One region of the Kitasatospora sp. NBC_01246 genome, then DNA from elsewhere that is predicted to be linked to it. Evidence: riboswitches for the same ligand, from Rfam matches in the RefSeq annotation. Region 1 holds a riboswitch; the other holds the start of a gene.
The links. A riboswitch is a leader RNA that binds a small molecule or an ion and turns the genes downstream of it on or off. The one in region 1 is predicted to bind cobalamin.
Positions count from the first base shown of each region.

Region 2: linked by a shared signal. The riboswitch ahead of OG618_RS08990 (HoxN/HupN/NixA family nickel/cobalt transporter) and the one ahead of OG618_RS27820 (NAD(P)-binding domain-containing protein) in region 1 are both predicted to bind cobalamin.

Region 1 is NZ_CP108484.1:6,552,602-6,556,488, forward strand. Features, by position in the region: rRNA gene OG618_RS27810 (23S ribosomal RNA) at 1-1,729, shown strand, start outside; rRNA gene rrf (5S ribosomal RNA) at 1,815-1,931, shown strand; cobalamin riboswitch at 2,169-2,292, shown strand; partial or broken gene OG618_RS27820 (NAD(P)-binding domain-containing protein) at 2,306-3,083, shown strand; gene OG618_RS27825 (acyl-CoA dehydrogenase family protein) at 3,412-3,887, opposite strand, start outside.
Region 2 is NZ_CP108484.1:2,087,745-2,091,631, forward strand. Features, by position in the region: gene OG618_RS08980 (M24 family metallopeptidase) at 1-257, opposite strand, end outside; gene rpmG (50S ribosomal protein L33) at 639-803, shown strand; gene OG618_RS08990 (HoxN/HupN/NixA family nickel/cobalt transporter) at 917-2,092, opposite strand; cobalamin riboswitch at 2,126-2,317, opposite strand; partial or broken gene OG618_RS08995 (ArsR/SmtB family transcription factor) at 2,399-2,737, shown strand; gene OG618_RS09000 (SRPBCC family protein) at 2,920-3,399, opposite strand; gene OG618_RS09005 (RNA polymerase sigma factor) at 3,396-3,887, opposite strand, start outside.

The DNA.
Region 1 (3,887 bases):
AGAGTGAGAAACTCTTGCGCCGATTGACCAAGGGTTCCTGGGTCAAGCTGATCTGCCCAGGGTAAGTCGGGACCTAAGGCGAGGCCGACAGGCGTAGTCGATGGACAACGGGTTGATATTCCCGTACCCGCTTTGAAGCGCCAACGTCGAACCAGGTGATGCTAAAGCCGTGAAGCCGGCCCGGAGTCTTCGGACAAAGGGACGTGGTGGAGCCGCTGATCCAAGTCTGTAGTAGGTGAGCGATGGGGTGACGCAGGAAGGTAGTCCAGCCCGGGCGGTGGTTGTCCCGGGGTAAGGGTGTAGGCCGAGTGATAGGCAAATCCGTCACTCATTAAGGCTGAGACCTGATGCCGAGCCGATTGTGGTGAAGTGGATGATCCTATGCTGTCGAGAAAAGCCTCTAGCGAGTTTCATGGCGGCCCGTACCCCAAACCGACTCAGGTGGTCAGGTAGAGAATACCGAGGCGTTCGGGTGAACTATGGTTAAGGAACTCGGCAAAATGCCCCCGTAACTTCGGGAGAAGGGGGGCCATTCCTGGTGATGAGTCTTGCACTCTGAGCTGGGGGTGGCCGCAGAGACCAGCGAGAAGCGACTGTTTACTAAAAACACAGGTCCGTGCGAAGCCGTAAGGCGATGTATACGGACTGACGCCTGCCCGGTGCTGGAACGTTAAGGGGACCGGTTAGCTTGGATTCGTCCGGGCGAAGCTGAGAACTTAAGCGCCAGTAAACGGCGGTGGTAACTATAACCATCCTAAGGTAGCGAAATTCCTTGTCGGGTAAGTTCCGACCTGCACGAATGGCGTAACGACTTCTCGACTGTCTCAACCATAGGCCCGGTGAAATTGCATTACGAGTAAAGATGCTCGTTTCGCGCAGCAGGACGGAAAGACCCCGGGACCTTTACTATAGCTTGATATTGGTGTTCGGTTCGGCTTGTGTAGGATAGGTGGGAGACTTTGAAGCAGCAACGCCAGTTGTTGTGGAGTCGTCGTTGAAATACCACTCTGGTCGTGCTGGATGTCTAACCTGGGTCCGTGATCCGGATCAGGGACAGTGTCTGGTGGGTAGTTTAACTGGGGCGGTTGCCTCCTAAAGAGTAACGGAGGCGCCCAAAGGTTCCCTCAGCCTGGTTGGCAATCAGGTGTTGAGTGTAAGTGCACAAGGGAGCTTGACTGTGAGACTGACGGGTCGAGCAGGGACGAAAGTCGGGACTAGTGATCCGGCGGTGGCTTGTGGAAGCGCCGTCGCTCAACGGATAAAAGGTACCCCGGGGATAACAGGCTGATCTTCCCCAAGAGTCCATATCGACGGGATGGTTTGGCACCTCGATGTCGGCTCGTCGCATCCTGGGGCTGGAGTAGGTCCCAAGGGTTGGGCTGTTCGCCCATTAAAGCGGTACGCGAGCTGGGTTTAGAACGTCGTGAGACAGTTCGGTCCCTATCCGCTGTGCGCGTAGGAGTGTTGAGAAGGGCTGTCCCTAGTACGAGAGGACCGGGACGGACGAACCTCTGGTGTGCCAGTTGTCCTGCCAAGGGCATGGCTGGTTGGCTACGTTCGGGAGGGATAACCGCTGAAAGCATCTAAGCGGGAAGCCTGCTTCGAGATGAGCACTCCCACCTCCTTGAGAGGGTAAGGCTCCCAGTAGACGACTGGGTTGATAGGCCGGATATGGAAGCCTCGTAAGGGGTGGAGTTGACCGGTACTAATAGGCCGAGGGCTTGTCCTCAGTTGCTCGCGTCCACTGTGTTGTTCTGAAACAACGACCCCCATGACATGGCCTGTCGTGGGTGCGGTGATAAGTTTCATAGTGTTTCGGTGGTCATAGCGTGAGGGAAACGCCCGGTTACATTCCGAACCCGGAAGCTAAGCCTCACAGCGCCGATGGTACTGCAGGGGGGACCCTGTGGGAGAGTAGGACGCCGCCGAACAATCATTCCAAAGAACCCCCCGGTCCGTAAGGATCGGGGGGTTCTTTGCGTTTCCGGAGAAAGACGCCACCAGCCAGGTGCCGACGCGGCCGGCCCAACTGCGGCCTCCCCCCGGGCTCGACCACGGAGCGTCACAGCAGGAGGTCCGTCGCCCGTAGGGCTGCCCGGACCGGCGCGGCGGCACCCTGGAACTACTAGGACGCCCGACTAAATGGTCGTGAACAAGGCCCGCAGTGCAGGGAAGCCGGTGTGAATCCGGCACGGTCCCGCCACTGTGACCGGGGAGTGCGTTGTCGCAGTGCCAGTCACTGGTGCCCAGCCGGGAAGACCGGGCGGCGCGCAGTGATCCGGGAGCAGGCCTGTGATGATCCGTGGCGGAGACGGCCGGTTTCGTCGCGGCGGCCTCGGCGGCCTTGGCGGTGCGCGACGCCGAGGTGGTGGTCACCGTGCTACCGGCCGGCCACCACCTGCTGGCGGCCTACGCGGACCTGCTGCCCGCCGCCCGCCCGGGCACGCTCTTCGTCGACTGCTCCACCGTCGACGTGGGCGATGCCCGGTCCGCCCACGAGCTCGCGGACGGCCCGGGCACCGGGCGATCGGCGCGCCGGTCTCCGGCGGCGTGCCCGGCGCGACCGCCGGGAGCCTCAACTTCATGGTGGGCGCCGCGGCGGCGGACCTCGCCGCCGCCGGACCGGTGCCGCCGGCGATGGGCGCCAAGGTCGTGCACTGCGGCCCCTCGGGCGCCGGGCAGGCTGCGAAGATCTGCAACGACATGATCCTCGGGATCTCGATGATCGCGGTCAGCGAGGCGTGCGTGCTGGGGAGAGCCTCGGACTCAGCCACCAGGCGCTGTTCGACGTCGCCTAGACCGCCTCCGGCCAGTGTGGGGCGCTGACCGGCAACTGCCCCGTCCCCGGCCCGGTGCCGGCCAGCCCCGCCAACCGTGACGACCGGGCCGGCTTCGCCGCCGCGTTGATGGCCAAGGAGCTCGGACTGGCCGCCGGAGCGGTCAAGGCCGCCGGCCTGTCGGTGGAACTCGGCCTGAGGGCAGCGGAGTTGTATGCGGACTTCGCCGCCGCCGAGGGTGCGGGGCTGGACTTCTCGGCCATCATCACGACCCTCCGGGAGGGGGGCGAGCAGACCCGTCGGTGAATACCGGCCGACCGGCCGGGGCCGCCTCGCGAATGGCCCCGGCCGGTCGGCCCCGGGAAATGCCCGGGAGTGCCGGGAAGCCGACCGGCGGGTCGGCCCGGAATCCCGCCACCGGTTCGAGCCACGTATTCCCCTCACGGATACCCGGCACGGATACCCGGCACTACGCCGGAGGAATGTACCCGTGGTGTTGCCGGAGATGAATTCGCCGTGACGAATTCCGGTCCGCCGGGAATTCGACCGGCCGGCCGGTCCCGGTATCCGGGGGTTCTTCCGGCCCGCCGCGGGCCGGGCCGGAAGAACCCCTGGGTGGTGCCGGACCGCGGAGCTACGCGGGAACGGCCCCGGCGGGCCGGGTGAGGCCGTCGAAGCCCGCCGGATCGGTACCGAGACCGGCCGGTGCCACCCAGTCGAACGGCCGGTAGACCGCCGGGCCCAGGCCCAGGCTCTCGGCGACCGTCTCCCGCAGCCGGTTCGAGGTGAACCCGCCGATGACGTTCATCTGGGCGTCCCGGTAGAGGCGCTCCACCTCGTGGCCCCGGGTGACGCCGGCCGCGCCGTGGATCTGCACGGCGCGGGCGGCGACCTCGACGGCCATCTCGGTGGCGTAGATCTTGAGCATGGCGATCGCCTCCCGGGCCGACCGGCCGGCGGCGAGCTCGGTCACCGCCCGGCGGGCCAGCACCCGGGCGGCGTCGATCTGGGCCCGGGATTCGGCGAGCTGGGTCTGCACGCCCTCCATGTGCGCCAGGGGCCGCCCGAAGGAGACCCGCTCACCCGCGTACCGGACCGAGGCGTCCAGTG
Region 2 (3,887 bases), 4.5 Mb from region 1:
GCGGTGTCGGCGCCCGCCGCCACCGGCACCCGGGTGACGTCCTCGACGATCAGGTGCTCACCGGTGTCGTCCGGCGGCAGGTCGTCCGGCAGCGCCAGCAGCGCCCGCTCCCGGGTGAGCAGCAGCGTCGCGCCGCACGGCGGGCAACCGGTCAGGTACCGCACGTTCGCCGCCCGGGTGATCAGCGCCGCATCGGCCCCGGCCGCACTGCCGTGCTCCCTCAGACGCTCCCGCCGGACCGCGTACGCATCAGACATGCGTCGAGCCTACGGAGCCCCACCCCGATCCGCCCGCCGAGCGGATCCGACCGGACCAGGACGGCCCTGGTCGGACACCCGGCCGGTCCGCCGGTGCGGCGTCGGCCCCCGGCGCGGCCCCCGGCGCCGGGGTGCGCGGCCGGTCGACCGGCCGCGCACCCGAACGGACGGTGCGGGCGGCGGACCGGAACGACCGGAGCCGCCGGCGGGAGCGTGCGCCGCCCGACGAGCCCCGGCGCGTACGCGGTCGCGCGGCCGACCAGCGCCTCCACCGCCCGCCGGGGAATGGGCGGGGCGGAGGCCGTGTTGGACCCCGTGAAAACGACTTCCATTTCGGCGAAAGCCGTTTCCCCACCGCCCACCCCTCGGAGGAGGAGAACCATGGCCCGCAGCGAACTGCGCCCCGTCGTCAAGCTCAGGTCCACGGCCGAGACCGGCTTCACCTATGTGACCCGCAAGAACCGCCGCACCGACGCCGACCGGCTGGTGCTGCGCAAGTACGACCCGGTCGCGCGCCGGCACGTCGACTTCCGCGAGGAGCGCTGACCTCCCCCGTGGGCCCGGCAGGGCCCGCGGACCACGGCGAGGCGGCGCCCACCCGAACGGACCGGGTGGGCGCCGCCTCGTGACACCGCGGTGCCGGGGGCCGTCGGGGCCGACTACTTGGTGATGACCCCGGCGGCCTCGTCGGCCGCCGCCCCCTGGGCGGGCACCCCGTCGGCCGGTACCACCGGCTTCGGGCTCCAGCGCTGTTCGACGCCGGCGAGGCGCCAGTAGGCGATAGCCGCCCCCCAGACCACCACGAACAGCCCGACGATCGCGTAGCCGACGTTGTCCAGCGAGATGTCCGCGATCCAGCCGCTGACCGGGTCGGTGAGGTCCAGCTTCTCGTGCAGCACGGCGACCAGCTCGATGGTGCCGATGATGAACGCCACCGCGATCGACAGCCCGGTGATGGTCAGGTTGTAGTACACCTTGCGCACCGGGTTGGAGAACGCCCACTGGTACGCGAAGTTCATGAACGTCCCGTCCAGCGTGTCGAACAGGCTCATCCCGGACGCGAACAGCAGCGGCAGGCAGACGATCGCGTACCAGGGCAGCCCGGCGGCCGCGCCGGAGCCGGCCATCACCATCAGGGTCACCTCGGTCGCGGTGTCGAAGCCGAGGCCGAGCACCATGCCGACCGGGAACATCTGGCCGGGCCGCGTGATCGAGCGGGTCGCCCGGTTCAGCACCCGGGCCATCAGACCGCGCGAGTTGAGGTGCTCCTCCAGCTCCGCCTCGTCGAACCGACCGGCCCGCATCGACCGGAACACCTTGAGGATGCCGAACAGCGCCGCCAGGTTGAGCGCGCCGATCAGGTAGAGGAAGACACCGGACGCGGAGGTGCCGACCACACCGAGCCACTGGTGGGTGGTGGACTCGTCGTCCATCAGCGTGTTGGCCAGCTGGGCGCCGCCCGCCACCAGGGCGGCCATCAGGACCACCATCGAGGAGTGGCCGAGCGCGAACCAGAAGCCCACCGAGACGGGCCGCTTGCCGTCCGCCATGAGCTTGCGGGTGGTGTTGTCGATCACCGCGATGTGGTCGGCGTCGAAGGCGTGCCGCATGCCGAGGGTGTAGGCGGTGATGCCCAGGCCCACCCCGAAGACCTGGGTACCGACCTCGTACTTCTCCGGGGCGACCAGGAAGATCAGCGTCCCGAACGCCACTACGTGCATGGCCAGGATCACCCCCATCAACCCGGCCGTGCGGAGGGTGTCCTCGCGCCGCCAGCGGAAGCTCGGCAGGGCGGAGGACGCCGCGGGAGCAGCGGCGGTTTCGGGCAGGGTCATCTTCGGATCACGCTCCAGCACCTCGTGGAAAGACGTTCGTGAGATGCCGTGGCCGGTCTCCTGGCTGACGGGGCTTCCGGATCCGCCTTCCCAGGCGCGCGAGGCGCCCAGTGGCGTCGTGGATACGGACGACTCCCCCGATCACAGTGGCGAGGGCCGCTCCGGACTCCGGACCCTGAGGGTCCGTCACCGGTCTTCCCGAACACCACGGCGGGCAACACCGTAGGGGGCCGCACCTCACCCTTGCAAGGCTGCGCACCTGCGCAGGTGTCCAGGATCACAGCCACGGGCTGCAACAATGTCCGCATGCATCTCGTACCGGCCGACCGCGCGGGCCACCGCACCATCGACGGGCACCGGGTCTGCGAGGCCATCGCCGCGATCGGCGACCCCGGGCACGTCCGGTCCTGGGCCGAGCGGTTCTCGCTGCTCGCCGACCCGGGGCGGCTCGCCCTGCTGCTCGCCCTGCACCGGGCCGGGCCGCTCGCCGTCACCGACCTGGCGGTCGCCACCGGCATGCGCGACCCGGCCGTCTCGCAGGCGCTGCGGCTGCTGCGCACCGCGGGTGTGGTCACCGGCGACAAGGACGGCCGGGTGGTGCGCTACCGGCTCGTGGACGAGGCCCTGCGCCCCCTCCTCGACGAGTGCGCCGCCGCGGACCACCACGAGCACGGCGAGCCCGCCACCGGGAGCGACGCCACCGGCGGCGAGCCCTCCGCACCCCGGGCCGCCGCGGCCGGCTGACCGGCTGGCCGACTCCCGGCTGACCGGCTGCGCGCGCGGAACACCGCCCCGGGCGCCCCGGGCCGTCGCGCCCGGGGCCCGCCTCACCCCTCCCGCACCAGCCGTTCGAAGCGCTCCAGCGAGCGCCGGGCCAGCGGGTCCGTCGCGGGCCGCAGGGCCCGGTCGAGCAGACCCGCGCCGGGGAGCCGGAACGCGCCGAGGAAGGCGAAGCGGGTGCCTCCGGCCTCGGCGCGGGCCGCCATCCCGCCCAGCAGGAAGCGGCTGCGCATCAGGCACCACCCGGGCGTCAGCTCGACGTCGAAACGGGCCCGCAGTCGGGTGTGGCCGGTCACCAGCGCCTCGGTGCGACCGTCCGCCGGGCTCCCGGCCACGCGGACCGACCGGATGTCCGGCAGCCAGCGCGGGAGCCCCTCCTCCAGGTCGGCCGCGGCCGCCCAGACCCGCTCGAACGGCGCGTCGATCAGCGCCTCCCGGACGGCGGCGCCGGGGGTGACGGCGGCGATCACATGCAGCCGGCGGACCGGGTCGAAGGCCGCCGTCGGCCAGGGGGTCGGTGCGCTCACTGCTGCCACGCCCTTCGAAAGCCGAGCCGGGCCCGGGAGAGCCGGGACTTCACGGTGCCGGGTGCCACGCCCAGCAGTTCTGCGGTGGACCGCTCGTCGAGCCCCTCCAGGTCGCGCAGCACCAGCACGGCGCGGTGCTCCGGCGTCAGCCGGGCGAGGACGTCCTGGATGTCGGTGGCCAGCTGCGGGTCGCCGGGGCGGGGCAGCTCGGAGAGGTCGGCCGGGACGCAGCGGGCGACCCGCCGGACGTGCCGGACGGCCTCCCGCACGGCGATCGAGCGGACCCAGCCGAACAGCGCGGCCGGGTCCTGGAGCTGGCCCAGCTTGCGGAAGACGGCGATCAGCGCCTCCTGCGTCGCGTCGGGGCCGTCGTCCAGCGCGATCGGACCGCAGAGCCGGCGGACGTAGGGCGCGACCAGCTCCAGCAGCTCGCTGACGGCCAGTTGGTCGCCGCGCTGGGCGGCACGGACCAGGCCGGCGAGCCGGTC